3 regions of the Providencia sp. PROV004 genome follow, and region 3 is predicted to be linked to each of the others. Evidence: predicted binding sites of a transcription regulator. Region 3 holds the regulator's gene; each other region holds the start of a gene.

Evidence for each region. Region 3 encodes CRP, which controls carbon source genes, mostly activating them, when cyclic AMP is high. Its sites were predicted from a motif close to ATGTGANNNNNNTCACAT; they were not measured.
Region 1: the regulator CRP is predicted to act here: its motif matches at 7,953-7,970, upstream of deoC (deoxyribose-phosphate aldolase).
Region 2: the regulator CRP is predicted to act here: its motif matches at 6,759-6,776, upstream of adhE (bifunctional acetaldehyde-CoA/alcohol dehydrogenase).

The regions. Positions count from the first base shown of each region.
Region 1 covers NZ_CP042859.1:660,054-670,451, forward strand. Annotated here, with positions in the region: gene FVA69_RS02795 (LysR substrate-binding domain-containing protein) at 1-526, opposite strand, end outside; gene FVA69_RS02800 (tartrate dehydrogenase) at 629-1,693, shown strand; gene prfC (peptide chain release factor 3) at 1,896-3,485, shown strand; gene FVA69_RS02810 (BON domain-containing protein) at 3,678-4,088, shown strand; gene FVA69_RS02815 (patatin-like phospholipase family protein) at 4,221-5,318, shown strand; gene FVA69_RS02820 (TatD family hydrolase) at 5,311-6,096, shown strand; gene FVA69_RS02825 (NupC/NupG family nucleoside CNT transporter) at 6,402-7,685, shown strand; gene deoC (deoxyribose-phosphate aldolase) at 8,180-8,959, shown strand; gene deoA (thymidine phosphorylase) at 9,008-10,330, shown strand; gene deoB (phosphopentomutase) at 10,383-10,398, shown strand, end outside.
Region 2 covers NZ_CP042859.1:2,340,936-2,351,333, forward strand. Annotated here, with positions in the region: gene rssB (two-component system response regulator RssB) at 1-523, shown strand, start outside; gene galU (UTP--glucose-1-phosphate uridylyltransferase GalU) at 683-1,603, shown strand; gene hns (histone-like nucleoid-structuring protein H-NS) at 2,068-2,478, opposite strand; gene FVA69_RS10430 (thymidine kinase) at 3,011-3,640, shown strand; gene adhE (bifunctional acetaldehyde-CoA/alcohol dehydrogenase) at 3,839-6,544, opposite strand; gene FVA69_RS10440 (YchE family NAAT transporter) at 7,027-7,671, shown strand; gene FVA69_RS10445 (ABC transporter substrate-binding protein) at 8,199-9,812, shown strand; gene oppA (oligopeptide ABC transporter substrate-binding protein OppA) at 9,947-10,398, shown strand, end outside.
Region 3 covers NZ_CP042859.1:337,131-347,528, forward strand. Annotated here, with positions in the region: gene polA (DNA polymerase I) at 1-1,058, shown strand, start outside; gene yihA (ribosome biogenesis GTP-binding protein YihA/YsxC) at 1,556-2,167, opposite strand; gene ppiA (peptidylprolyl isomerase A) at 2,491-3,063, shown strand; gene FVA69_RS01505 (aminodeoxychorismate synthase component II) at 3,495-4,070, shown strand; gene FVA69_RS01510 (aspartate aminotransferase family protein) at 4,200-5,414, shown strand; gene FVA69_RS01515 (hypothetical protein) at 5,471-6,847, opposite strand; gene FVA69_RS01520 (hypothetical protein) at 7,015-7,992, opposite strand; gene crp (cAMP-activated global transcriptional regulator CRP) at 8,132-8,764, opposite strand; gene FVA69_RS01530 (OsmC family protein) at 9,121-9,522, shown strand; gene FVA69_RS01535 (phosphoribulokinase) at 9,613-10,398, opposite strand, start outside.

The DNA.
Region 1 (10,398 bases), 320 kb from region 3:
CTAAATAGGCTGGTGAAGCGCACAAAATTCGTTGGTTTTGTGCAATTCGCCTTGCAATAAATTGCTCTGCTATTGCACCGCCAATACAGATATCAACATCAATGTTTTCACTAATAATATCGACAGACTTATCGGTTAAAGTGAGATCAATACCTAATAAAGGATAATTTCCCCGTAGTGTGAGGATAAACGGGTTAATATAAGTACTGCCAAACCCTGTGCTACAACTGATACGCAGTGAGCCGCGGATCTCTTCGCGACAGGCGTTGAGTTGCTGTTGCATCTGTTCCAATTCAGCTAGCATCACTTCACTGCTACGTAAAATAATTTGCCCTTCGTGAGTTAGCTTAATTGAGCGAGCAGTCCTAAAAAATAAAATTTGTCCTAAATTTTCTTCTAGCAATTTAATGCGTTTAGAAACATAAGCTGGGGACACTAACAGCTGTGAAGCCGCTTGAGAGAAACTCATCAAGCGGGCAACTGTGACAAAAACGCGGATATCCTCTAACGAAGGAAGCTTGTTCATAGTTTGTAAACCTAAGGATTACACTTCATATCTATACTTTATCACAGCAACCCCTAAACTGGAGAACAAACAGACATAATTCATTTATCAGAGGTTTTCACAATGTCACAATTTAATATAGCGGTTATTCCTGGTGATGGTATTGGTACCGAAGTGATCCCTGAAGGATTAAAAGTATTAGTAGCAGCAGCCAATAAATACAATGTAAAACTTAACTTTACTCATTTTGATTGGTCGTGCGAAACCTATCACCGTACTGGGCGCATGATGCCTGAAGATGGCTTAGAGCAGTTGCAAAAATTTGATGCGATTTTCCTCGGCGCGGTAGGGTTCCCTGGTGTTCCTGATCATATTTCATTATGGGGGCTGCTATTACCCATCCGCCGCGCTTTTAACCAATATGTTAACTTACGCCCTGTACGCTTATTTGATGGCATTAAATGCCCACTAGCAGATAAAAAACCGGGAGATATTGATTTTTATGTCGTGCGTGAAAACGTTGAAGGGGAATACTCTGCGATTGGCGGTATTCAGTACGAAGGTACGGATGAAGAAATGGTATTGCAACAAAGTATTTTTACCCGTAAAGGTACCGACCGTATCTTAAAATATGCTTTTGATTTGGCGCAGTCACGCGAGAAAAAACATTTAAGTTCAGCGACGAAATCTAACGGGCTATTTCATTCAATGCCTTATTGGGATAGCCGTGTAGCCGAAATGGCGAAGCAATACACAGATATCAAAGTTGACCAATTCCATATTGATATTTTTGCAGCAAACTTAGTGAGAATGCCAGAGTTCTACGATGTGATTGTCGGGTCAAACCTGTTTGGTGATATTTTGTCTGATTTAGGGCCTGCTTGTACGGGAACTATTGCGATTGCGCCATCGGCCAATATTAACCCAGAAAAACAATTCCCATCGATGTTTGAGCCTGTTCACGGGTCAGCACCTGATATCGCAGGGCAAAATATTGCCAACCCGATTGGTACGATTTGGGCAGCCGCCATGATGATGCAGCATTTGGGATGTCCCGAGATGCATGATTCTATCATGTCCGCAGTAGAAACAGCGATTAAACAACGTCAACATTTGACTCGCGATATGGGAGGCAATGCTAGTACACAGGCGCTAGGGGATGAAATTACCCGTTTAGTCAGTGCCTAAAGGCGGTATTTATTGAGCCAATTTAGTGAGCCATCGGGGGACTGTTTTGCCTGTTCCTCGATGCTTTGATTGTTAATACCCCCAAGATCTGCGAAAATATCCGCCAATTTTGATTAACAAGACGGATTTGCGACGCCAAGAGCCACATTGAGCCTCTTCGAATGCTTATACAAATCTGTATATAAACGAAAAGAACGGTTAAATGACAGATCAGAACTTTCTCCATGAAGTTAGCACACGCAGAACGTTTGCTATCATATCCCACCCCGATGCGGGTAAAACCACAATCACTGAAAAAGTGTTATTGTTCGGGCATGCTATTCAACGTGCAGGTACGGTAAAAGGCCGTGGCTCTAATCAACACGCTAAATCTGACTGGATGGAAATGGAAAAGCAGCGTGGTATTTCGATTACTACCTCTGTCATGCAGTTTCCTTATAATGATTGTCTTGTTAACTTACTGGATACCCCAGGGCACGAAGACTTCTCCGAAGATACTTACCGTACATTAACGGCGGTTGACTGCTGCTTGATGGTGATTGACTCCGGTAAAGGGGTTGAAGACCGGACACGTAAGCTGATGGAAGTTACCCGTCTACGTGATACTCCAATCTTAACTTTCATGAATAAATTGGACCGTGATATTCGTGATCCAATGGAATTAATGGATGAAGTGGAAAATGAGCTGAAAATTGCTTGTTGTCCAATCACATGGCCTATCGGTTGCGGTAAACTATTCAAGGGTGTTTATCATTTATTACGTGATGAAACAATCCTATACCAAACAGGCCAAGGGCATACGATTCAAGAAGTCCGTATAATTAAAGGGTTAAACAACCCCGATCTCGATGCCGCTGTTGGTGAGGAACTAGCCGCGCAGTTACGCGATGAGCTGGAATTGGTTCAAGGGGCATCCCATGAATTTGACCATGATGCATTTTTGCAGGGTGAATTAACCCCTGTCTTTTTCGGCACTGCATTAGGTAACTTTGGTGTTGACCATATGTTAGATGGCTTAGTTGAATGGGCTCCACAGCCGCAGCCACGCCAAACAGATTTACGCCAAGTGAATGCGACAGAAGAAAAATTCACCGGTTTCGTATTTAAAATTCAAGCGAATATGGACCCGAAACACCGTGACCGCGTTGCATTTATGCGTATTGTTTCAGGTACTTATGAAAAAGGCATGAAACTACGCCAAGTGCGTATCAAAAAAGATGTGGTTATTTCTGATGCTTTAACCTTTATGGCGGGGGATCGCTCTCAGGTCGAAAACGCCTATGCAGGGGATATCATTGGGTTACACAACCATGGCACGATTCAAATCGGTGATACCTTCACGCAAGGTGAAGAACTCAAGTTTACGGGGATTCCTAACTTTGCCCCTGAATTATTCCGCCGTATTCGTTTACGTGACCCATTAAAGCAAAAACAACTGTTAAAAGGCCTCGTTCAGTTATCTGAAGAGGGGGCGGTACAGGTTTTCCGCCCGTTAACTAACAATGATTTAATTGTTGGTGCGGTAGGGGTGCTGCAGTTTGACGTGGTAGTTTCGCGTTTGAAAAGCGAATATAACGTTGAAGCTATCTATGAAGCCGTTAACGTTTCTACTGCGCGTTGGGTTGAGTGTGATGATGCGAAGAAATTCGAAGAGTTTAAACGCAAAAATGAGCAAAACTTAGCCCTTGATGGTGGCGATAACTTATCTTATATCGCACCGACTATGGTGAATCTTAACCTCACCAGTGAACGTTACCCTGACGTTAAATTCCGCAAAACACGCGAACACTAATTGCGTTGATGGCCCACGGCTAACAATAGTCAGTGGGTCATCTTATTTCGAACTTCATTTAAAGCTTCTTTTTCTGTTTTTTGGTGCTTATCATCAAGAATATTCTGTCTTTATTACCTTTCTCTTTATTTTTTATATTTTTTTACTTAGGCTATATTATTCGTTGTCCATTGCAGTGAAAGGAAGGTTTTTATGAAAAAAGCAAAACTATTGAGCGTGTTAGGAGTTATTGGGTTGAGCTGGACGCTAGCAGCTTGTAGCTCATCATCGGATAGTGCTTTGAAAAAACAAGCTTCAGAAACATGGGACAGTGCATCTAAGACAGTGGAAATGGCCGGTAAAGACACTGGGAATGCCATTTCGAGTGGCGCTAAAAATACCGGTGAGTACATTGATGACTCAGCGATTACTGCGGACGTAAAAGGAAAATTACTGGGTACGAAAGGTATTTCGAGTAACAGCGTATCAGTTAAAACCGTCAATGGTGTTGTTTACTTATCAGGCTTTGTAAAATCAGCCGATCAGATAGATAAAATTACCCAAGTCGCCTCTCAAGTTAAAGGGGTAAAATCAGTACAAAATGGTTTAGTGATTGCTAACTAATCTATAAATAAATGTCTCAATAGCTCATATTGCTGAATATTTATTGTACAATCTTGATAGGGTGGGCTTTCAAAAGGAAGCTCATTCTGTTTTTGAGCTATTTCAAATGAACTTCTGTCATCTAGAGGCATTATGGGAAAACACGTTTCAGTTACACTTGGCACGATTGAGCCGCTTGCATTCTTTGATAATATTAACTCGGGAAAAACTGCCCTGATTTGTGAAGGTGGCGGCCAACGAGGGATTTTTACAGCGGGTGTACTGGATGAGTTTCTTATTTCTGACTTCAACCCTTTTGATCTGATGATAGGCACTTCAGCAGGGGCTCAAAACCTGTCTGCGTATATTTGTGGGCAAGCGGGTTATGCGCGCCGTGTGATCACTCGCTATACGACCAATTCGGCATTTTTTAATCCACTACGCTTTATCCGTGGAGGCCATCTGATTGATTTAGATTGGCTCGTCGACACCACAGCAAAAGAATTCCCATTACGTATACAAGCAGGGCTCGATTTATTAAATTCAGGTCGTGAATTCTATATGGGAGCAAGCCGCAGTGATGATTTTTCAGCCGCTTTTCTAAAACCTGACGCTGACAATTGGCTCGATATTATTCGCGCATCCAGCGCTATCCCTGGCTTTTACCGGGCAGGTGTCGAATTTGATGGCACGCTTTACCAAGATGGTGGCATTAGTGCAGCTATCCCAGTTGAAGAGGCATACCGCCGCGGTGCAGAGACTATTGTGGTGATCCGTACCGTGCCTTCCCAAATGTATTTTACCCCTGAATGGGTGAAAAGAATGACTCGGTGGCTGGAAGGGGATAAGAATGGCCTACAACGTATGGCTGCGATGCTGAAAGTTCATCTGAAAAGCTACCGTAGAACACAAGAATTTATTGAAAACCCACCAAAAGATGTACAGGTCTTTGAGATTTATCCACCTGTTCCACTGAAAAGCAGTGCACTGGGTAGTAAGGTGTCTTCGCTTAATCAAGATTACCATACGGGGCGCCGGTGTGGTCGTTATTTTATTGCTGCACTGGGTAATGCCTTTGAGCACAACACAAATCGCTTTAGCCATACCTTGGCACAAAAAATTGAGTCTAACCCATTAGATATTCAGCTTGAGCCACAAGTACCGAACGAACTCATTCCGGAATTGGTGGCAGAGCCTGTCACGTCAATGCCTTTGGCCGCAATATCAGCAAATGAAAACCGTGATGGCTAAACATCAATTTATCGATACCCATTGCCATTTTGATTTCCCTCCTTTTAGTGATTCCTTCGCTGAAAGTTTGCAGCTTGCTCGACAAAGTGGCGTGAGTGATATTGTTATTCCTACCGTGAGTGTGGATAATTTTGCACGAGTTTGGCAACTGGCACAGCGGTATTCGCAGTTGCATGCTGCTATGGGGTTTCATCCGTTATATTTGAGCCAGTTTCAAGAGCAACACATTGATATTTTGGTTGATTATCTTAACCAAAAAAATAAAAAGTGTGTGGCGATAGGGGAAATAGGGCTCGACCTCTATATGCAAAACCCTCAGTTTGAACGCCAGCAAGTGGTATTGTCCGCCCAATTAAAGCTAGCGAAACAGTTTGATTTACCAGTTATTTTGCATTCACGTAAAAGTCATGACCCATTAGCGGCGATGTTGCGTCGTTTTGATGTTCCTGCTCGTGGAGTCGTACATGGCTTTGCTGGTAGCCTATCTCAAGCGCAAGCCTTTGTTAAGCTGGGTTATTATATTGGTGTGGGTGGGACAATTACCTATGAAAGAGCGAATAAAACTCGCTATGTGATGTCAGAACTTCCTTTGACTTCATTATTATTCGAAACGGATGCCCCCGATATGCCTGTTTCAGGTTTCCAAGGCGAGCCAAATCGACCTGAGCGTATTGAGTGGGTTTTTCGTTCATTATGTGAGCTTCGCCACGAATCCCCTGCAGAAATAGCCCAACAACTTTACAACAATAGTTTGTCGTTATTTAATCTTCCTCAGTAAAACCGTATACATAATCATAAATAATATTTATATAATTTCATTAATTAGCTATTTAAATCTATTTAGTTTTTATTGTGGTTAATTGGGATTTTAGTGTCTTTCCAGACTAAACTGAGTTGATTTTGTGATTTTTATCACATTACTTGAATTTTTGTTGTTTATTGCAGTATGTATTTGTGATGAGTATTGCGGGTTATTGGTGATGACTAGGTATAATCATTAAACTAAGAGTCAAGGCGACTTACACGTTTCCTTATATATCAACCTAAAATAAAGTGAACAGGGATCCTTCCATGCAGCTCATTATGAGTATTATCGGAATGGCGGTACTTATCGCGATAGCTATTCTATTTTCCAGCAATCGCCGAGCAATTAGGCTACGCACAGTTGGCGGCGCATTTTTAATTCAATTAGCCATTGGTGCATTTGTTCTTTATGTTCCTGCGGGGCGTAGTGTGCTCCAAGGGATGTCTGACGCGGTTTCTAAAGTTATTGGATATGGTCAAGATGGGATGAGCTTCATCTTTGGCGGTTTGGTTTCCGATAAAATGTTTGAACTGTTTGGCGGCGGTGGTTTTATTTTTGCTTTCCGCGTTTTGCCAATCATTGTTTTCTTCTCTTCATTGATTGCTGTCCTTTACTACTTAGGGATCATGCAGTTAGTGATTAAAGTACTTGGTGGTGGCCTGCAAAAAATATTGGGAACCTCAAGAACAGAATCGTTATCTGCGACAGCAAATATCTTCGTTGGGCAAACGGAAGCGCCATTGGTTGTTCGTCCTTATATTGCAACAATGACGACATCAGAGTTATTTGCCATTATGTGTGGTGGTTTAGCTTCTGTCGCGGGTTCAGTTTTGGCGGGCTATGCACAAATGGGTGTACCGATGGAATACCTGATTGCGGCCTCCTTTATGGCCGCTCCAGGTGGTTTGTTATTCGCCAAACTGATGGTTCCAGAAACAGAAGATGTAAAAGATAGGGTTGATGCGACAGATTTAGTCGCTGAAGATGAACGCCCTGCTAATATCATTGATGCGGCCGCTTCTGGGGCATCATCAGGGATGCAACTGGCACTGAATGTGGGTGCAATGTTATTGGCGTTTATCGCTTTGATTGCATTGATCAATGGTATCTTAGGTGGCATTGGTGGCTGGTTTGATTATCCACAATTATCACTTGAATTATTGTTAGGTTGGTTATTTGCCCCAATCGCATACTTAATTGGTGTGCCGTGGAGTGAAGCGACAATTGCCGGTTCTTTCATCGGCCAAAAAATTGTCGTGAATGAGTTTGTTGCATTCATGAATTTTGGTGAATACATGAAAGCGGATGCTGAAGTTCTGGCGGCAGGTAAACAAGTACTTTCTGACCATACTAAAGCGATTATTTCGTTTGCATTATGTGGTTTTGCTAACCTTTCATCCGTCGCTATCTTACTCGGTGGCTTAGGCGGAATGGCGCCAAATCGCCGTGGTGATGTTGCTCGCTTAGGTATGAAAGCGGTTATGGCCGGTACCCTGTCTAACTTAATGAGTGCAACGATTGCTGGCTTTTTCTTGACATTAGGCGCAGCAGCAGTCATTTAGTTTATGTATCTGGTGGTAAGATTAATATCATCTCAAACTCAAATAAGTCAATCGGAAGGGCAATAGTCCTTCCGTTTTCATTTTGATTCGCTATATTCTTTTGTGACTTTTTATATCAATCGTAAATTTTCAACTATTCTTAACTTAGTCAATTAATGATGAAGAATATATTGAAAAGCCATTTGAGAGAAAAATGGATGGCGAGAGATGTTATAATTAGATTGTGATCACATTTTTTATTTTAATAATGTAACATTCAGTCGATTAATGTGATTTGTAGCACATAAAATGGCATCATTCCATGGTCAAATAGGCATTAGTAAGCTGCTATGGAACTGCTAGTTCTCAGAGTCTAGGACTCTAGGGCATGATGCGGTGAGAAGGATCTCAGCTGCTCAGTTCGGAAAGCATCCGACTAGCATCTTTAAGGAACCAAGCCCGCTCGCCAACAAAGAACGTGTCGTTCTGAAGAATTAACAACGTTGGAGAGTTATATGACTGATTTAAAAGCGGCCGCACAACGCGCGCTGTCCCTTATGGATTTAACCACTTTAAATGATGACGATACTGATGCGAAAGTCATCGCACTGTGCCATCAGGCGAAAAGCCCTGCAGGCAATACAGCAGCAATCTGTATTTACCCTCGTTTTATTCCAATTGCACGTAAAACATTACGTGAACAAGGCACTCCAGATGTACGTATTGCAACGGTCACAAATTTCCCTCACGGTAACGATGATATTGATATCGCATTAGCTGAAACTAAAGCGGCGATTGCTTACGGTGCGGATGAAGTTGACGTGGTATTCCCTTATCGCGCATTGATTGCCGGTAATGAGAAAATTGGTTTTGACTTAGTGAAAGCCTGTAAAGACGCTTGCGCGGCAGCCAATGTGCTGTTGAAAGTGATCATTGAAACCGGTGAGTTAAAAGATGCGGCATTAATCCGTAAAGCTTCTGAAATTTCCATTAAAGCGGGTGCTGATTTTATTAAAACCTCAACAGGTAAAGTGCCTGTTAATGCAACATTAGAAAGCGCAGAAATCATGATGCAAGTCATTCATGATATGGGTGTGGAAAAAACTGTTGGTTTTAAACCTGCTGGTGGCGTACGTACCGCAGAAGAAGCGGCAGAATATTTAGCGTTAGCTGGTCGAATTTTAGGTGATAATTGGGCAGATAGCCGTCATTTCCGTTTTGGTGCTTCTAGTTTATTAGCAAATTTATTAAATACGCTGGGTTTTGACGTTAAAAAATCAAGCAGTAGCTATTAATTTTCGCAATATTGTTAGCCGATAAATTCGACTTTAAAGGAGCATATTGTGTTTCTGGCACAAGAAATTATCCGTAAAAAACGTGATGGTAAGCCATTAAGCGAAGAAGAGATTCGTTTCTTTATCAATGGTGTTCGCGATAACTCAGTTTCAGAAGGTCAAATTGCTGCATTGGCAATGACTATCTATTTTAATGATATGACCATGCCTGAGCGTGTTGCATTAACGCTAGCTATGCGTGATTCAGGAACGGTGCTGAACTGGAAATCACTCAATCTCAATGGCCCATTAGTTGATAAACATTCAACTGGTGGTGTGGGTGATGTCACTTCATTAATGCTCGGCCCAATGGTCGCAGCGTGTGGTGGCTATGTACCGATGATCTCAGGCCGTGGTTTAGGCCACACCGGTGGCACATTAGATAAACTCGAAGCGATCCCTAATTTCGATATTTTCCCAGATGATGCGCGTTTCCGTGACATTATCAAAGATGTCGGGGTAGCAATTATTGGGCAAACCAATTCATTAGCACCTGCAGATAAACGTTTTTATGCGACCCGTGATATCACTGCGACAGTAGATTCTATTCCGCTAATTACGGCTTCAATCTTAGGTAAAAAATTGGCAGAAGGCCTTGATGCTCTGGTGATGGACGTTAAAGTTGGCTCAGGTGCATTTATGCCAACTTATGAGAAGTCAGAACAGCTAGCTGAGTCTATTGTTAAAGTCGCGAATGGCGCAGGGTGTAAAACCACCGCATTATTAACTGATATGAATGAAGTACTGGCATCCAGTGCCGGTAACGCCGTTGAAGTGCGTGAAGCTGTACAATTTTTGACAGGTGAATACCGTAATCCACGTCTTTATGAAGTCACCATGGCGCTATGCGTAGAAATGTTAGTGTCTGGCTCATTAGCCGCAAACCGCGAAGAAGCACGTCAAAAATTACAGGCAGTATTAGACAATGGTAAAGCGGCAGAAGTGTTTGGCCGTATGGTTGCAGCGCAAAAAGGGCCAGCTGATTTTGTTGAAAATTACAACAAATACCTGCCGACTGCGGTGCTGAGCAAAGCGGTTTATGCACCAAAAGACGGCATTATCACGCAAATGGATACACGTGCGCTGGGAATGTCTGTCGTGACTTTAGGTGGTGGTCGTCGTAAAGCGACAGACCCAATTGATTATAGTGTTGGTTTGAGTGATATCGCTGCGTTAGGTGCCAAAGTGGATACCCAAACGCCACTGGCAATTATCCATGCAAATAGTGAAAAAGCGTGGGAAGAAGCCGCGAAGGAAGTGCGTGAAGCGATGGTGATTGGTGATAAAGCACCTGAAGCTACACCAATGGTTTATCGCCAAATCAGCGAGTAATACACAAGATTTTAGTGGTATATCGTATTTAAAAATACCGCAGGAGAAAAATATGAAACGCACATTTA
Region 2 (10,398 bases), 2.0 Mb from region 3:
CCAAATTATAAATAATTACCGAATTAACTATCGCCAACTTAATGAAGCTAATCGCTTTGGTTTATTATTAGACTTAGCTGCTATTTCAGACAGCCAAATAGGATTTTACTGCATTGACACTGAGCGCTCTCCCCAAGAAGGTATTATGGCTGCTTTTTTGATTCGTGTTGTGTTCAATGACCTATTAAAAAGTGCGGTAAGCTACCCAGAAAAAAAATTACCGAATATTGATAGGATTATTAATCAAATAAATTATTTACTAGAGGATTCGGGGTTTAGTGGGCAATTTCCTCTCTTATTGGGGTATTTTAATACACAGAATAAAGCAATTATAATGGCGAGTGCGGGCTTAGAAGCGGAAATAACGACAGAAAATACGCATGTTAAGTTATCGAGAAGTCTTCCTTTAGGTACACTTAAATTTTATCAATCTAACCATTTAGAGGTAAAAGGAAATGCTTGGCAGTGTTTAATTCGTAATAATAGCCAGAAAATAAAACTTATGTTTAACCCGGAGACATAATTAATGTCTAAAATGCATGCATGTGTCATCTAAATAACTCTATTCAGACTCGTCGCTATTTATTCATAAATATTTCCTGATATACTTTTGCGCACTTAAAATGCCTCTTGATACTTTAGTGAAATTTGAGAGGCAAGGATGATATCTGGAGTGATAAAAATGACACAGCGCAAGGTGCGTAAAGCGGTAATCCCTGTTGCAGGCTTAGGCACTCGTATGCTTCCTGCAACAAAAGCTATTCCAAAAGAAATGTTGCCAATAGTCGATAAGCCACTTATTCAATATGTTGTTAATGAGTGTATTGCTGCGGGGATCAATGAAATTGTTTTAGTAACACATTCATCAAAAAATTCCATTGAGAACCACTTTGACACAAGCTTTGAGTTAGAAGCTATTTTAGAAGCGCGTGTTAAGCGCCAGTTATTGGATGAGGTTCAATCTATTTGTCCAAGTCATGTAACGATTATGCAAACGCGACAAGGAATAGCAAAAGGATTAGGGCATGCAATTTTGTGTGCTAAACCGTTAGTCGGTGAAGAACCTTTTGCGGTTATTTTACCTGATGTCATTTTAGACTGTTACAGTACAGATTTAACTAAATTTAACTTGCGTGAAATGCTCGAACAATATGAATCAACAGGTGCAAGTCAAATTTTAGTTGAGCCAGTCCCTGAAGAAGATGTATCTAGCTATGGTATTGTGGATTGCAGTGGAGAAACGCTAGCACCTGGGGATAGCAAAAGAATTGTTCGTATGGTTGAAAAACCAAAACGTGAAGAAGCTCCATCTAATTTATCTATTGTTGGTCGTTATGTTTTATCTGAAAAGATTTGGGATGCATTAGCTAAAACAGCTCCCGGTGCTGGTGATGAAATACAATTAACTGATGCTATTGCATTAATGATGGAAAATAATGAGCCTGTAGAGGCCTACCACTTATGTGGTAAAAGTCATGACTGTGGAAATAAATTAGGTTATATGAAAGCATTTGTTGAATATGGAATGCAGCATGATGCGTTGGGTGAAGAGTTTACTCAGTGGTTGAAGAAATTATCAGCGTCATTGAATGCAGCAAAATAAAATTTCACAATAAATTTTTATTAAAGGCTAACTTAATTTGTTAGCCTTTTTTATGCGTGAAAAAATAAATTATTAACAATAAACGTCAGGTATTAAGGCGTATCGCTCTGATTTAGACTGTTTAGTTGCTACTCATTATAAGTGAGAGGTGTACAAAAATTAACATATAACCCCATTACATAAATAAAATCACTGAACAATATTTAAGTTTATCTAATTAAGCTTACATATCTTTACTACTCTGTTTTATTTATCATGATTATTTGATTGGTAGTATAATACAGCGCAAAGGCTTAAACAGAACAGTTAATTGAAGTGGGCAGTAGTTATGCGGCTTTAGTGCTAAAAAAGGGAGCTATAATAGCTAAGCGCTTTTTCTTAGTAGAGGTTAATATAAAATAATATATAAAGGTTGAAACAAAAACACCCTTATAAAAGGGTGTTTAGAATACATGTATAGGCTATTAGATTAAGAAATCATCTAAAGATTTGCCTTGTTCTTCAATGGCAACTTTGATTACTGCTGGAGTACGGCCTTGGCCTGTCCAAGTTTTAGTTTCGCCATTTTCATCAACATATTTATATTTAGCTGGACGTGCAGCACGTTTAGCACGGGTGCTAGTGCTTTTACCTGAGTCCATTGTTTGCAGAAGGTCATTTAAATCGACGCCTTGCTCAAGAATCATTTCACGAACTTTTTCCAATTTACGGTTACGTTCTTCTAATTCCGCGCGAGCTTGGCTCTCTTCATCACGACGTTCTTCAACAACGACGGTTAATTTTTCCAGCATTTCTTCTAAAGATTCTAAAGTTACTTCGCGAGCTTGAGCACGAAGAGTACGGATGTTATTTAACGCTTTTAATGATTCGCTCATTTTCCTGGTCTCAAATTATTTGTTGGCATGTGTACAGTAATAATAGAATGCTATTTTAAATTCTGCAATAGCTAAATTACTTCCTTAGTTTAAAAGTAATCTTTAACGAATGCAATTTTTTTACAAAAGAAAAATAAACTTTTCGTAGATATATATATAGCTATTATCAATAACTGAACTAAACGAAAAATAGGAATAAGCCAAAATCTTAGTGATTAAATAATTCAAAAAAGAAGAGGCGTGTCTCATTTTACTTTTACTCGGAATGAATTGAAGGGAAGGTCAGGCTTAAATTTTCTTTTTTTGATGATGCTTTTTAGCGGAATGTGCTTTAGTTGAAACTGTTTATAGTTAATATCAAATTGATTTTTATTGCATACGTGCTAAGTAATATTTGCAATAAGGTACAAGTTGAGCCCCAAAAAAAAGTTAAATTTTCAATAAGTAAAGGGCATCTACACCAATATTGTTAATCCTCAAGTATGTTTTATGGTAAAATTATTATGTATATTAATTTTGAGGGAACAGCCAAATGGCTCAGCTTTACTTTTATTATTCAGCAATGAACGCGGGAAAATCAACGTCATTATTGCAATCATCGTATAACTATAATGAAAGAGGAATGCGTACGGTTATTTTTACGGCAGAGATAGATAACCGTTTTGAACAAGGAAAAGTCTCATCGCGAATAGGTTTATCTGCGGAAGCGTTACTATACTCAACAACAACAAATATGGCCGAGTTAATCAAAAAAGAAAATAGTGTACAAAAAGTACATTGTGTTCTTATTGATGAATGTCAGTTTCTAACAAAAAAACAAGTTGAAGAATTATGTGACATAGTCGATAACGAGGATATTCCGGTTTTATGTTATGGATTGCGTACCGACTTTGCAGGACAATTATTTGAGGGTAGTCAATATTTGCTTGCTTGGGCTGATAAATTAGTTGAGCTAAAAACGGTTTGCTATTGCGGGCGTAAGGCGAGCAAGGTATTACGTATAGGAAGTGATGGGGTGCCTGTATATGAAGGCTTACAAGTTGATATAGGTGGTAATGAAAAGTATATCTCTGTTTGTCGTAAGCACTATTCAGAAGCAATAAAACAAGCTCAGTTGATGAATGAGGGCGTTATACCTAAGCAGCCACTTCATTTTCGATGAGCAGAAATATTTTGGTGTAGGGACTAAAATAGGCTTCGGTTATCGGATTATTACAGCAGTTAATGAAATCAACTCAGTGGGTTAAATTATTTTATATAATATTGATTTTATGTATTCTTGCTGCCATCCATTTCAAATAGTGAAACAAAAGGCACTACAATAATTGTAGTGCCTTTATTTTAAATAATGTTTAACACATTATTTCTTAGCGTTTTTCCTTTCTACTTCTTTTTTTACGGCTGTTTTTTTCTGAGGCGCTTTTTTTTCCTCTTTATCAATCACAGGCGTATCTTGATGCTCAACAAACTCACGACCATAATAAGAATCCAGTAATAACTGTTTAATTTCAGAGATTAAAGGATAGCGGGGGTTTGCTCCTGTACATTGGTCATCAAATGCATCTTCAGAAAGTTTATCTACACGGGCTAAGAAGTCGGCTTCAGTTACACCAGTCTCACGAATAGATTTAGGAATGCCTAAATCAGCTTTCATTTCCTCCAACCATGCGAGTAATTTTTCAATTTTCTCAGCCGTCCGATCTCCAACTTTAGTGAGCCCTAAATGATCTGCAATTTCTGCATATTGGCGACGTGCATGAGGTCGATCGTATTGGCTAAACGCAGTTTGTTTTGTTGGGTTATCATTAGCATTAAAACGGATAACATTACAAATTAATAATGCGTTCGCAAGGCCATGAGGAATATGGAACTCTGAACCAAGTTTGTGAGCCATTGAGTGACAGACACCTAAGAATGCGTTTGCGAATGCAATACCCGCAAGTGTTGCTCCGTTATGTACACGTTCTCTTGCAACAGGGTTTTTAGCACCTTCGTGGTAACTGGCTGGTAAATAATCTTTTAACAAACTCAGGGCTTTAAGTGCTTGTCCGTCAGTAAATTCATTAGCTAAAACAGAAACATAAGCTTCCAATGCATGGGTGACAGCATCTAAACCACCAAAAGCCGTTAACGATTTAGGCATATTCATGACTAAGTTCGCGTCAACAATTGCCATATTTGGTGTTAATGCATAATCCGCTAATGGATATTTTTGGCCTGTTTTATCATCAGTCACTACCGCAAATGGAGTCACTTCTGAACCCGTACCGGAAGTCGTTGTGATAGCAACTAATTTAGCCTTAACGCCCATTTTAGGGAAACGGTGGATACGTTTACGTATATCCATGAAACGTAATGCTAATTCCTCAAAATGAGTTTCGGGGTGTTCATACATAACCCACATAATTTTAGCCGCATCCATTGGTGAACCACCACCTAATGCAATAATGACATCAGGTTGGAATGCTTGCATTTGTGCTGCACCTTTACGAACGACCGTTAATGTCGGGTCTGCCTCAACTTCAAAGAAAACATCAGTTTCAATCTGATGTTTTTTGAGAACGCTAACGACTTCATCAACATAACCATTATTGAATAGATAGCCATCGGTTACGATAAAGGCGCGTTTTGCACCGTCAGTTGCAATCTCTTCAAGGGCGATAGGTAGACAACCACGGCGGAAGTAGATTGAGTTCGGAAGTTTATGCCACAACATATTTTCAGCTCTCTTCGCCACAGTTTTGGTATTGATAAGGTGTTTTGGACCGACGTTTTCAGAGATGGAGTTACCCCCCCAAGAACCGCAACCTAGTGTAAGAGAAGGCGCTAATTTAAAGTTGTACAGGTCACCAATACCGCCTTGTGACGCTGGCGTATTGATTAAAATACGCGCAGTTTTCATTTTTTGGCCAAAATAGTTAACTCGCTCATGTTGGTTATCTTGGTCAGTATATAGGCAAGAGGTATGGCCAATTCCCCCCATTTCAACTAATTGTTCTGCTTTTGCAACGGCATCTTCAAAATTCTTACCACGATACATGGCTAATAATGGAGACAGTTTTTCATGGGCGAACGGTTCTGACTCATCAATAGTTTTTACTTCACCAATTAAGATTTTAGTTGTTTTTGGCACGCTAATACCGGCCATTTCGGCAATTTTATAAGCAGGTTGACCAACAATAGCGGCGTTTAGGTTGCCATTTTTTAAGATGATATCTTGAACTGCTTTGAGTTCTTTCCCTTGTAGCAGGTAGCCACCATGGCTGGAAAAACGCTCGCGAACTTGGTTGTAGATTTCATCCACGACTACAACTGATTGTTCAGATGCACAAATAACCCCGTTGTCGAATGTTTTTGACATCAGAATAGACGCAACAGCACGTTTAATATCTGCCGTTTCATCAATCACCACAGGGGTGTTACCCGCACCAACTCCGATAGCGGGTTTACCTGAGCTATAAGCGGCTTTCACCATGCCTGGTCCACCTGTCGCTAAAATCAGGTTAATATCAGGATGGTGCATTAAGGCATTGGATAACTCAACAGAAGGGGAGTCAATCCAGCCAATAATGTCTTTTGGTGCACCCGCTGCAATAGCAGCATCCAGCACGATTTGTGCTGCACGGTTAGTAGCAATTTTGGCGCGAGGGTGCGGAGAAAAAATAATAGCGTTACGTGTTTTTAAGCTAATGAGTGATTTAAAAATTGCGGTTGAAGTCGGGTTAGTTGTTGGCACAATACCACAGATAATACCAATCGGCTCAGCTATCGTAATTGTCCCAAATGTTGGGTCTTCAGATAGCGTACCACAGGTTTTTTCGTCTTTATAAGCATTGTAGATATACTCTGAAGCAAAGTGGTTTTTGATCACTTTATCTTCAACAATGCCCATTCCAGATTCTTCGACAGCAAGTTTTGCTAGGGGGATGCGTGCGTCAGCAGCAGCGAGGGCAGCGGCTCTAAAGATTTCATCAACTTTTTCTTGGGAGAAAGTTGCGAATTCACGTTGAGCTTTTTTGACACGAGCAACGAGTTCATTGAGTTCGGTAACGTTAGTTACGGACATATAGATTACTCCTGATAAATGTTAAACTTTTTAAGCCAATGAGCAATGCATCTATAGAACGAAGAAATGCTTAAAGATGAAAGTATAGATGTAATCTATAATAACGCTGCTCATCATCGCTTATTGGCTTAAAAACCTTATTCAATATTGAGTTAATATCCTAATTAGCTCTGTCTATCAGTTAAGAGTAGATTAACAAAACGGTAATTAAATAAAGTGATCTAAATCACGAAAATGCTAAGCTGACTCCTTTCAGCACGTGTATTTATGCACAAGTTGAATAAATGTTGTTCATCTATTACTTAATTTAATATTATCAAAACAATTCGTGCGGATAATCTATGTCTATCTAACTAAATATTAAATAAATTTAGCAAGTTAAAGAAAATATTGTTTTACTCAAGGAAATTAATAACATCGGTGGTAAAATTATGAAAGGTATCAATGAATCTCTAAAGAGAATTGCTTAAGGAAATGAATGGGTGAGTAGCGCATTACTTGATTTATCGGGTTATATTAAATTTTTTATTGGTTTATTTGCACTTGTAAACCCAGTTGGCATATTACCTGTGTTTATTAGTATGACAAACTATCAAAGTAATGCTGGGCGAAATAAGACTAACACCATTGCAAATACCTCAGTTGCGATCATTTTATGTACATCATTATTAATTGGTGACTCAATACTGCAATTATTTGGTATTTCAATTGATTCCTTCCGTATTGCTGGGGGGATTTTGATCGTCACAATCGCGATGTCAATGATTAGCGGTAAAATTGGTGAAGACAAACAGAACAAGCAAGAAAAAACGGAAACTGCGGTTAGGGATAGCATTGGTGTTGTACCTTTAGCTTTACCTCTAATGGCGGGGCCTGGTGCAATAAGTTCTTGTATTGTATGGTCATCTCGTTGGCATGGTTGGCAAAACTTTTTAGGCTTAGCGTTGACGAGTATCGCTTTTGCCTTTTGTTGTTGGTTATTATTTCGTTCAGCGTCTTTATTGGTTCGTTACTTAGGTCAAACAGGGATCAACGTAGTGACTCGTATCATGGGGTTATTACTGATGTCGCTGGGAATAGAGTTTATTGTGACGGGTGTTAAGGCCATATTCCCAGGCCTATTGTAATCTCATTTCTTTTTATGGCTGCAAATCGGCCCTATTGCAGCCATACCCACTGCTAATTTACCTCGTATTACACATATCAGTTTTGCTATTCAGATAGCATATTTCCCTTTTCTTTAATTGGCTGGCTAAAATTTTAGCTATCAATAATCACGTCTAAAAAAATGATGCCTGTAATTATATGTGGCATTTATTGCTAAAACAGGGATAAAAAGTAAGGAATTGTGAGCTATGTAAATTTATTCACTATTCTAATTGGCGTTTGTTAATGATATGTTTGGAAATGTGCTTGGGGGCTATCTTATAGTATATAACCAATATTTTATTAACTCATTGTAATATAAATGAATTATAATTATGCCACCTGTTTTTTTAAAACTTACTTAAAATTTTTAACTAACTAATGTTAATTAATTGTTTTAATTATTTGAGTTCATTAAGTGGATTGCCCATAAGGAAATAGCGGTACTAGGGCTTAAATATTAGCATAAAGAAGGTTGCTAGTGAGGTTATAGCACCATCAATGAATCATGAGGGATAGGATGTTCAAATCAACACTTGGTTTTGGTGTACTCTCTTTATTATTTGTTACGTTACAGGCAAGTGCCACAGAAAAAGTAAAACAGGTTATTACAATTAACAATGGCTCAGAAGTGACTTCACTTGACCCCCACAAAGTGGAAGGGGTGCCAGAAAGCAATGTGATATTAAACTTATTAGAAGGTCTAGTGTATACCGATGTAGACGGTAAATCGGTTCCTGGTGTTGCTAAAAGTTGGAGTAATGAAAATTTCACCACGTGGATTTTTACTTTACGAGATGATGCAAAGTGGAGTGATGGTTCGCCAGTAACCGCTGAAGATTTTGTGTATAGCTGGCAACGCTTGTCTGACCCAAATACCGGTTCGCCTTACTCTAGTTACTTACAAAATGCATATATTTTAAATGCAGATGCAATTTTAGCAGGGAAAATGCCAGCAACAGCGCTGGGAGTGAAGGCGCTTGACCCGCAACATTTACAAGTAACGCTTAGCCACCCTGTGCCTTATTTTGTAGATATGCTTTCCCATACATCTATGAAACCCGTGAATAAATCTGCAATTCAACGACATGGCGATAAATGGACCCAGCCTCAAAATTTTATTGGGAACGGGGCATACGTATTGGATAACTGGGTGGTAAATGAACGTATTGTTGTCAAACGAAATCCATTTTACTGGGATAACCAGAATAGCCGTATTGAGCAAGCGACCTTTTTAGCGATTAGTTCCGAAGTGAGCGATATTAATCGTTATCGTAGTGGTGAAATTGACATATCTAATTCTGCAATCCCACCTGTTTTATATAAAAAAATGCAGCAAGAAAGGCCTAATGAGTTATATGTTCGGCCTTATTTGTGTACGTTCTATTACGAAATTAATAATCAAAAAGCGCCGTTTAATGACCCGAGGGTGCGTGAAGCTATAAAACTAGGGTTAGATAGAGAAACAATCACTAACAAAATTATTGCGCAAGGGCAAAAAGTCGCTTATGGCTTTACGCCAACCTTTATTAATAATGGCAATTTTACATTACCTAATTGGGCAAATTTATCGGCGGAGCAACGTTACCAACGAGCAAAAGATTTGCTTTCACAGGCCGGTTATAACAAAGAAAACCCATTGAAATTTGCTTTACTGTACAACACTTCAGATCAAAATAAGCAGCAAGCTATTGTTGCGGCATCCATGTGGCAGAAAAATATTGGCGCACAAGTTACGTTGCAAAACCAAGAATGGAAAACATCATTACAAAGTCGTCATGAAGGAAACTACGATGTTGCTAGGGCGACATGGTGTGCAGATTACAACGAACCAACCGCCTTTTTGAACATGATGCTGTCTCAAAACAGTAATAATACCTCTTTTTATAATAATCCGGACTTTGATGCCTTACTTGAGAAAGCGTTAATTGCACCAGATCCTTCATCTCGTCATGCGATATACCAACAAGCGGAAGCTTTGCTAGACAAGGATTCGGCTATTGTTCCTGTTTATTATCGTGTCAGTGCTCGAATGATAAAACCGAGTGTTAGTGGATTTAAAGGTAATGACCCTCTTGATTATACGGATATTAAACGGTTATATATAAATGAACCTAATTAATAATATCTAAATAATTATAAAAAGTGTTCATCTCGTAGGTGAACATGCATCAACACACAATCATAATAATATATATGGGAGTAACCGATAAGATGAGTAAATCAATCAATAAATCGATTATTGCACTTAGCGTAATGGCTGGGTTAGCAATGGGCTCTATAGCAACAAGTTTTGCTGCAACGGTTCCTGCTGGTGTTGAACTGGCAGAAAAACAGGTAATGGTTCGTAATAATGGTTCAGAACCTCAATCTTTGGACCCACATAAAATTGAAGGGGTGCCTGAATCCGCTTTAGCGAGAGATCTTTTCGAAGGGATCACTATAGTGGGGCCTGATGGTGAAATTTTACCTGGTTCGGCAACCAGCTGGGAAAATAAAAATTTTACAGAGTGGACATTTAAAATTCGTGATGGCGCTAAGTGGTCTAATGGTGACCCTGTCACGGCAGAGGATTTTGTGTATAGTTGGCGACGATTGGCTGACCCTGATACCGCATCGCCTTATGCAAGTTATTTGCAATATGCTCACATCCAGAATATTGACGATGTTATTGCGGGTAAGAAAAAGCCGGAAGAACTTGGTATTAA
Region 3 (10,398 bases):
AGTTTAACCTCGCTTCGCCAAAACAATTGCAAACTATCTTATTCGAAAAATTGCAATTGCCGGTGATAAAGAAAACACCAAGTGGGGCAGCGTCGACTAATGAAGAAGTGCTTGAGGAATTGGCGCTGAATCATGCATTGCCAAAATTGTTGCTCGAGCACCGTAGTTTAGCCAAATTAAAATCCACGTATACGGATAAACTGCCGCTAATGATTAACTCGCGTACTCAGCGCGTTCATACTTCTTACCACCAAGCCGTCACAGCAACAGGGCGTTTGTCTTCTCGAGATCCTAACTTACAAAATATCCCTGTTAGAACTGAAGAGGGGCGCCGGATCCGCCAAGCCTTTATTGCTCGTGATGGCTATAAAGTGATGGCGGCGGATTACTCGCAAATTGAATTGCGTATTATGGCGCATTTATCCCAAGATAAAGGCCTATTAACTGCGTTTGCGGAAGGGAAAGATATCCATAAAGCAACAGCCGCTGAAGTCTTTGGTGTACCACTGGAACAAGTCACTAGTGACCAACGCCGTAGTGCCAAAGCGATTAACTTCGGGCTTATCTATGGCATGAGTGCGTTTGGTTTAGCGCGTCAATTAGGGATCCCTCGTGGTGAGGCGCAGCGCTATATGGATCTTTACTTTGAACGTTACCCTGGTGTATTACGTTATATGGAAAACACACGCTTGCAGGCGTCTGAGCAAGGTTATGTAGAGACCCTCGAAGGTCGCCGTTTATATCTGGCAGATATTAAGTCCAGTAATGGGATGCGCCGTAAAGCCGCGGAACGCGAAGCGATCAACGCACCAATGCAAGGAACTGCAGCGGATATCATTAAAAAAGCCATGATTGCTGTTGATAATTGGTTGCAAACCGAAAAGCCACATGCAGATATGCTAATGCAAGTTCATGATGAATTGGTTTTTGAAGTGAAAGAATCTGAGTTAGAGCGTGTCCAAGCTCAGGTCCAATTGTTAATGGAACAAAGCATGAAATTGGATGTACCATTAAAAGTGGATGTGGGGATAGGCGATAACTGGGATGAAGCCCATTAATTTTTAACAATATTGAATCTACAAAACCTCCAATACGTTATTGGGGGTTTTTTTATGTTTAAGCGAATACATAACAGATAATTATGCATTTGAAATTATTAACTAGAAATTTAATATAATTCTGTAATAAATCAATTATTTCATGATGAAATTTGAGGATATGATTAACATTTTTATGCGACATATATCTCATAAATATGTAATTAAAATCCGTTTTTTGTCTTATTTCATTCGTATTATCATGCTGAATCGTAGACAGCTTTGAAAAAAAATTACAAAAAGGCTTTTTTTCGAGCGAAAAATAAAGTACATTAATAGGTGTAGGGTACAGAGGTAAGATGTTCTATCTTTCAGACCTTTTACTTCACGTAATCGGATTTAGCTGAATATTAGCTGCTCCAGTCAAGTATTTGACTGGAGCATTTTTTTATCTAAAATTCAGTGAATTAGAAGGTATGAGGGTGTAATGAACCATTTCTGGCTCACTACTAAAGAAATCAAGCCGGTGTGTTATACCAACTATCTAGCTTAATGCGGAGTTTATCGACACCAATCTTTTTCAGTGCTGAAAAGTATTCGACTTCAATATCCCCTTCAAGTGGAGCAAGTGCTTGACGCACTTCTATTAACTGTTTCTTTCTTGCTCCAGAAGCCAATTTGTCTGCTTTAGTGAGTAAAACCAGAACTGGCACATTCATTGCGACAGACCACTCAATCATTTGCATATCGAGGTCTTTTAATGGATGACGGATATCCATTAATACAACAAGCCCCTTAATGCATTCGCGTTTTTGGAGATATTCCCCGAGTGCTTGTTGCCACTTACGTTTCATTTCTTCAGGAACTTCGGCATAACCATAACCTGGAAGGTCAACAAGGCGAACGCCTTCCTCAACTTCAAATAGGTTGATTAGCTGAGTTCTTCCTGGTGTTTTACTGGTGCGTGCTAAGCTTTTTTGCTGTGTTAATGCGTTTAACGCACTGGATTTCCCCGCATTAGAACGGCCAGCAAAAGCCACCTCAATTCCGGTATCTTTAGGTAGATGACGGATATCGGGTGCACTGATGACAAATTTTGCCATCTGGTAGTTATGATTTTTAATTGCCATTTGTCTTTCTCCCTGAGTTAGCCTCAAAAGGCTCGAGGATTATAGCTTTGCTTAGCGCTTCCCGACAACTCGAAATATCCTCTTAACCGCTTTTCCCTTGGTGTCAGGTATTATTTTTTGTGTGTTGTAGTCTGCGAAATTGTAATAATAGAAAAATAACCATTATTAATGACGTTTTTCACTAAAATTGGTCTAGAATTTAGCGCATTTGGTGTGTTTTTATTTTTTGGCGTAAATATAGGTAAATCTTCAGCATTCTTGTTGGCTTCACTCTAGAATTGCTTGATTGCAGTTGTAATGAGCTATAACGAAAGGGACCTTACATGTTAAAACGAATTTTTGTGCCACTTTTGGCCATCTGCGCAATGAGCGCATCTTCTCTTGCATTATCTGCGGGTGAGACTTATGTTAAATTAGTCACGTCGGCGGGTGATATCGAATTAGAACTGAATAGTAAAAAAGCCCCTGTTACGACAGAAAATTTCGTTCAGTATGTTAATGAAGGTTATTACAACGGAACCACTTTCCACCGTGTAATCCCAGGTTTTATGATTCAAGGTGGTGGCTTTAATAAAGATTTACAGCAAAAACAAACCCGCGCTCCAATCAAAAATGAAGCGGATAACGGTTTACGTAATTTACGCGGTACTATTTCTATGGCGCGTACTGCAAATAAAGACAGCGCAACGAGCCAATTCTTTATTAATGTTGCTGATAACGCTTTCTTAGACCACGGCCAACGTGACTTTGGTTATGCTGTGTTTGGTAAAGTGGTAAAAGGGATGGATGTTGCAGATAAAATCTCTAAAGTAAAAACGGAAAACGTAGGGCCATATCAAAATGTCCCAGTTGAACCGGTTACAATTATTTCTGCTGAAGTGATTAAAAAACCGTAGTGATTAAAAACGATAGTCATTAAAAGCTGTCGTGTCGAATACTGTGGGTAGGTTGTTTTAACGTGCCCACTTTTCTTAAAAAACGCTTTTCCTTCCTCTTTGAGTTTTTCTTCATTAACTATGTTAGTTAAAATGTGTCAGTGCTTGCTACTTTTTAACAGCCTTTTATTTCATTGTATTTAAAGTAATTCTTAACCGAAATACAGCTTTGTTATAGGGATGTAAATATAATTCCATGATTTTTATATGGAAATTTTCTCTGAGAAAAAACAATCATTGACTTAAATAGGCTATTTTCCTGCTTTGGCTGTGCTATGATAGCCGCCCTTATTATTTTTATGGTGTTTTAATCATCGTTCTGATTGCCAACACGATAAAAACATGCATAAGAAAATAATATATAATGATAAAAATCAGTCGGATAGGCTAATATGCTTCTACTTATTGATAATTACGATTCATTTACTTACAACTTATACCAATACTTTTGTGAGTTAGGGGCTGAAGTTGTAGTAAAACGTAATGATGAAATTACCATCGAAGAAATTGAACAGCTTTCGCCTACACATCTTGTGATTTCACCTGGGCCATGTACACCGGATGAGGCTGGCATCTCCCTTGAGGCGATAAAATATTTTGCAGGTAAACTGCCCATTTTAGGCATTTGCTTAGGGCATCAAGCGATTGGGCAAGCATTTGGTGCATCAGTCGTCAAAGCACGAGAAGTTATGCACGGTAAAACCTCTGCTATCCACCATAATCATCAAGGTGTATTCAAAGGCTTAAATCGTCCCTTAACAGTGACACGCTATCACTCGTTAGTGATTGCAGCAGAGACACTCCCTGTTTCTTTTGATGTATCCGCATGGTCACTGAATAATGGCGATGTTGATGAAATCATGGCAATACGGCACAAAACCTTGCCTATAGAAGGTGTTCAGTTCCATCCTGAAAGTATTCTGAGTGAACAAGGCCATGAATTACTAAACAATTTTCTAAAATATTAATTTAGCAATCGTATTCAGAAAAAATTAATTATGCATATTATGCCCTTTGCTATTGCTCTTTTTTGATTTTTTATTCATATTTAATGCTTATATTTTCATAATTGCATTAAATAAGAGCAGGTGAGGGGTATGTCTGAGCAACCAATAGTAAATCGGCAAACTTTTGATCAAGTTATGTTACCTATTTTTTCGCCAGCGGAATTTATTCCAGTTAAAGGCGAAGGTAGCCGCGTTTGGGATCAGCAAGGTAAAGAATATATTGATTTTGCTGGTGGGATCGCTGTTCTTGCTTTGGGGCATTGCCACCCTAGTTTGGTGGCTGCGGTGCGTGAACAAAGCGAAAAGCTATGGCATGTCAGTAATATTTTCACTAACGAGCAGGCGCTAAAGTTAGCACAAAAGCTCACGAATGCGACATTTGCTGACCGCGCATTTTTTGTGAATTCCGGCTCAGAAGCTAACGAAGCTGCGTTTAAATTAGCACGCCGCTACGCTATTACTAAATACAGCCCCTATAAAACTAAGATTATCGCTTTCAAACAAGCTTTCCACGGACGCACATTATTTACTGTTTCGGTCGGTGGGCAAGCAAAATATGCGGATGGTTTTGGGCCAAAACCTGCGGATATTATTCATGTGCCATTTAATGACCTTGATGCTGTCAAAGCGGTCATTGATGAAAATACCTGCGCAGTTGTTCTTGAGCCAGTACAAGGTGAAGGTGGCGTCACCGCAGCAACAGCGAAATTTCTGCAAGGAGTTCGTAAGCTGTGTGATGAAAATAATGCCTTGTTGATTTTTGATGAAGTACAAAGCGGTATGGGCCGTACAGGTAAATTATTTTCTTATATGCATTACAATATTGTGCCTGATATTTTAACCACGGCAAAAGCATTGGGTGGCGGTTTCCCTATTAGTGCAATGATCACCACTGAAGAAGTGGCAAAAACCATGGAAGTGGGTGCGCACGGTACCACCTATGGTGGCAATCCCTTAGCGTGTGCAGTTGGTAATGCGGCGTTTGATATTATTAATACTGAGGAAGTATTAAATGGTGTCGAAAAGCGTCGTGAATTATTTGTCGCTCATTTAAATAAACTGAATGATAAATATCACATTTTCTCTGAGATCAGAGGAATGGGGTTATTAATTGGCGCTGAATTAGATGGCAAACTATTGGATCGCTCGAAAGATATCCTGCAAGCCAGTGCAGTAGAAGGTCTGATGATGCTCAATGCCGGCACCAATGTTTTACGTTTTACGCCTTCACTGATTATTTCCGAGGAAGAAATTAATAGCGGCATGGCGAAATTAGAAACGGCGATTGGTAAGTTATTGAATTAGTGGTTTATTGAAAAGTTGCAGAGGCATTTCTGTCTCTGCAACTTGTATCGTTAATATTACGTTCTATTTCGGCCAGATATTTTTATTGTATTTTTCGCTTTTAATTCTATTTGTTTTTGTTGCAATTGTTCTGGTGTGCTGGATATGGTGATGCCAGCAGCCAGACATTGACTGTTATGGGAATGTGAATAATTCACAACTGTTTTTTTCTGCATTAAACTACGATTGTTCTGTGTATTTTTTGCCGTGACGTTCTCTTTACTATCTATTGTTTTTTGTTTAATTTCACTTGGCTGCTTGACGATAGTTTCTTCATTTGTAGATAAATCATCTAGAGGTACGTCAGTAAGAGTTATTGTATTTAGAATGTATTCGTGTGACCTATGATGGAATTTATCAAGCAGAGTGAAATAGTTATTGCTTAACTCCTCTAGCGAGTTTTTTAATTCTCTATTTTCGAGTCTTAGTGTTTTAACTAATGACGAATCTTCCATTTCATTGGTTTCGGGCTTCGCTAAAAAAGTTAATTCGTCATCAAAATCAAAGTTATGGTCCTCATCATGATAAATAGGGGTACCATCTTCATCACAGATAATTAAATTTTTTTTAATTATTGACTCTTCTGGGGTTACGCTGTTTTTTTCTTCCATTAATTTTTTCGATATTTGACTTTTTTTGGGGTTAATGGATTTTTTATTATAGTTATTTAACGTTATATTATGAATTTTGTTTTTAATATCATCTAATTCTTTAATTAATAAATTTTTAATGATTAATTGTAAATTAATTAATGATTTTAAATTTTCATTTTGGTCTTCCACCCCAAATGTATTTTCTATCTCTTTATATGATGACTCTAATATTTCATGTTTTTTTTCAAGATAATAAATCCCTCTTATTTTTGACTCGTTTTTTATCTCTAATTTTAATTTGTATATATCATTTTTTAATTGTTCTTTAGTTTCAATTAATTCTATATTTTTAATATGGTATGTGTAATGGTCTATTAGGTCATTCTGTTCTTTAATTATTTTATTGTTGACTAATTCTTCTACATAGGGCTTGTCTATTTTTAATGCGTTACTTATTTTTCTATTAATTTCATCTTTAGTGTTTTTTACTGTTGGGGATATTTCAAACGACTTTTTAAGTAGTTCATTTTCTAATGATATTATTTTATTTTGATTTAATTCGACTTTTAATCGTGAGTTATTCTCATTTTTTTTGGTTTCTATTTTTTTTAACTCTAAGTAAAACTTTGAATCCATATTTACTTTGTTTTTTTTGTTAAAACTAAATAAATGAATGAAATTATTCAATCTAGTATTACGTATTTTCTTAATTATTGGGAAATAATTTTCCGCTATTTCTAATGCTATGTTTTTTTTAAAGATGGGATTGCTTACATTTCTATTGATGGTGTCTATGTGCATGAGAGATCCTTAATTATCAATTAATGCTATTTTGGGTTGTTTTTAGGTTAGTTAATATAATAAATCGATGTTTATGATTATTTATTTACATGTGTGTGATATTTGTGTTTGGATTTGTTCTAGCCAATGCAAATATTTTAATTGATTGAATAATAAGTCGATTTTACTTATTTTATTATTGGTGACTTGTAAAGTGCTAGTAATTGAGAGTTAGTCTTCATTTGGGCGTCTATTTCAGCGATTATTTTTATATGGTTATTCATTTCTTGGGTAAATTGGTATTCTTTTTCTATTATTTTTAATAAATCAGAACTATTAACTAAAATTTTATTTTTTGCTAAGTTATCTTTGCTAAGGCTGGTTTTCTGTGTGGTAATTTTACTCGATAAATTATAATGTTCTTTTATTCGTTGTGCTCTTAGTAATGATGACTTTGTTTGCGGTATATTTCCCTTGAACTCAAAAGTGGTTTTTGGCAAAGAGGTGATTCTTTGATTAGGCCGATTTTCTTCACAAATTTTGTAATGTATATAAACTAATTTCTTATTAAATTTGCTTTCTGTTTTATATTTTATACCCACGGAAGGTAGTGTGATATGACGAATAGACTCTTGAATGATTTGTTTTTTTAAAGGAAGCATTGAACCATTTTTATTAGTTAGAGGTTTAGGTAATACAAATTTTTTTATAATCTCTTTTTTTTCTTGTAGACTTTTATTGTTAATGCCAGGGATTCTAATATCGCGATATAAAAAATCAGCATATTCAGCATTTTTTTTGGGGAGTTCTTTGTATTGGTCAAGAATAACTCTATTTTCTTTTATTAATGAGTCTGTACTTTGCTCAGAAAGAAAAGTAGATGAATATTTTCCGTATAGCTTAATTTTCAATTGATTGACTTTTTCGTAAAATTCACCAGTGCTTAAACACTTAATATTATTGGTTTCTTCTAAGTCGCTCTCATAGGCGGAATCAATACTCTCAGTGCTACAGGTACGAGTTGGTTTTAGCTGGTTATTCGTATCAAGTGGACTTTTTTTCAGTGAAGAGGTAATCGTAAAAATTTTTTTGATGAAATCATCGGAATTAATGATTTTTTTGAAAATCGTCGGATTACCCGATAAATAGCCTAATGTAATGGTCATAAATATTTCCCTAATTAATAAGATAATAATTATTATTCTATAAGGGGAAGTGATAAAGAGAATATAAAGAAGCGATTTTATTAGAATTTAATATGATAAATAAATAGCCCAGCCAAAGGTGGCCAGGCTGAAAGGTTAATTAACGAGTACCGTAAACAACAATGGTTTTACCATGTGCAGAGATCAGGTTTTGGTCTTCTAACATTTTTAGAATACGGCCGACTGTTTCACGGGAACAACCCACGATTTGGCCTATTTCCTGACGAGTAATTTTGATTTGCATACCGTCTGGGTGTGTCATTGCATCAGGTTGTTTAGCTAAGTTTAATAGCGTTTGAGCAATACGGCCTGTAACGTCTAAGAATGCGAGGTTACCGACTTTCTCAGATGTTGTTTGTAAGCGACTAGCCATTTGCGCAGAAAGGCGCATTAAAATATCAGGGTTTACCTGAATTAATTGACGGAATTTTTTGTAAGAAATTTCAGCAACTTCGCAGGCTATTTTGGCTCTAACCCACGCAGTACGTTCTTGCCCTTCTTCAAATAACCCAAGCTCACCAATGAAATCCCCCTGATTCAGGTAAGAGAGGATCATTTCTTTGCCTTCTTCATCTTTAATTAAAACAGCCACCGAACCTTTAACGATATAGTAAAGGGTTTCTGCTTTCTCACCCTGATGGATAAGAGTGCTCTTGGATGGATATTTATGAATATGGCAGTGTGACAAAAACCATTCAAGAGTAGGGTCTGTTTGTGGCTTGCCGAGAACCATTAGCGTTATCCTCTGTATGTTATTGCAGCCATTCAGAAAAACATACTAGAAAGGCTGGCTTTAAAGTCACTAGCTTAGCATATTAATTTGCCTTATATACCTTTAAATAATCTAACAGCTGATTGCTTCAGCGTTTTTGATTGCTTTGGGTAACGCAAATTGATATCAACACTATAATATGATCAATTAAACCGTTGAGTTTTGATCTTAATCCTATCAACTAAGTATTGTTTGTAGCATATCCAATAAAGAAAGTCTTCCCTGTATCGCTTCAGCCAAATAAAGTTGATATAACATTCATTGTATCTATGGAACAATGTAGCCTTTAAACCGATTTCATTTCAAGGGGAAATATAATGGAAGCAAGAGTTAAGTGGGTTGAAGGACTTTCTTTTCTAGGGGAGTCTGCGTCTGGGCACCAAGTGATGATGGACGGCAATGCAGGTGATAACGCCCCAAGCCCAATGGAAATGGTGCTAATGGCTGCGGGTGGTTGCAGCGCGATTGATGTCGTTTCGATTCTACAAAAGGGCCGCTATGATATTACGGATTGTGAGGTGAAATTAACCTCACAGCGTCGCGAAGAAGCCCCTCGTTATTTTGTGAAAATCCATTTACATTTTATTGTAACAGGGAATGAATTAACGGAAAAAGCGGTCGAACGAGCCGTTCAACTTTCTGCTGAAAAATATTGTTCAGTCGCATTGATGTTAGAGAAAACCGTTGAAGTCACACACAGCTTTGAAATAAAAAACTAAAAATAAATTTAATTTTTATTGGTATATTTGAATTAAAAGATGCTTACCTTAATTAATGATAAGCATCTTATTTATTAATCAAAAAATAATTTAATTGTTGTCCTTTTGATTAATTAGTTTTTCGACTATTGGCGCCATAATTAATTCCATGGCTAAACCTAGTTTTCCTCCGGGGACGACAATTGTATTCATTGCAGAAATGAAAGAGCCAGATATCATTGATAGCAAATAGGGGAAATCAATTTGCTCTAGCCCACGAAAGCGGATCACAATAAAGCTTTCATCTTGTGATGGAATAGCTTTAGCCGAAAATGGGTTAGAGGTGTCTACCGTTGGAACGCGTTGAAAATTGATGTGAGTGCGAGAAAATTGTGGCGTGATGTAATTAATATAGTCGCCCATAGAACGCACGACAGAGTCCATAACGGCTTCACGGGAGTGCCCTCGCTCTGTCGTATCACGGATTAATTTTTGGATCCATTCTAGGTTGACTATAGGGACAACACCGACAAGTAAATCAACATGTTGTGCGACATTATGTTCCGGTGTGACAACACCGCCATGTAGCCCCTCATAAAACAAAATATCCGTTTTATCTGGCAGCGGTTCCCAAGGGGTAAATGTCCCGGGCTGCAAGCCATAAGGTACCGCTTCATCATAAGTATGTAGATATTTACGGGATTGCCCACAACCCGTTTTTGCATAGTCAACTAAGGTTTGTTCAAGCAAAGCAAAATCATTCGCTTCGGGGCCAAAGTAACTGATGTGCCGGCCTTGTTCTCTGGCTTTACGGATAGCCATATCCATTTCAGGGCGTGTATAGCGGTGAAAACTATCCCCTTCTAATGTTGCAGGCTGGATATTTAATTGGTGAAA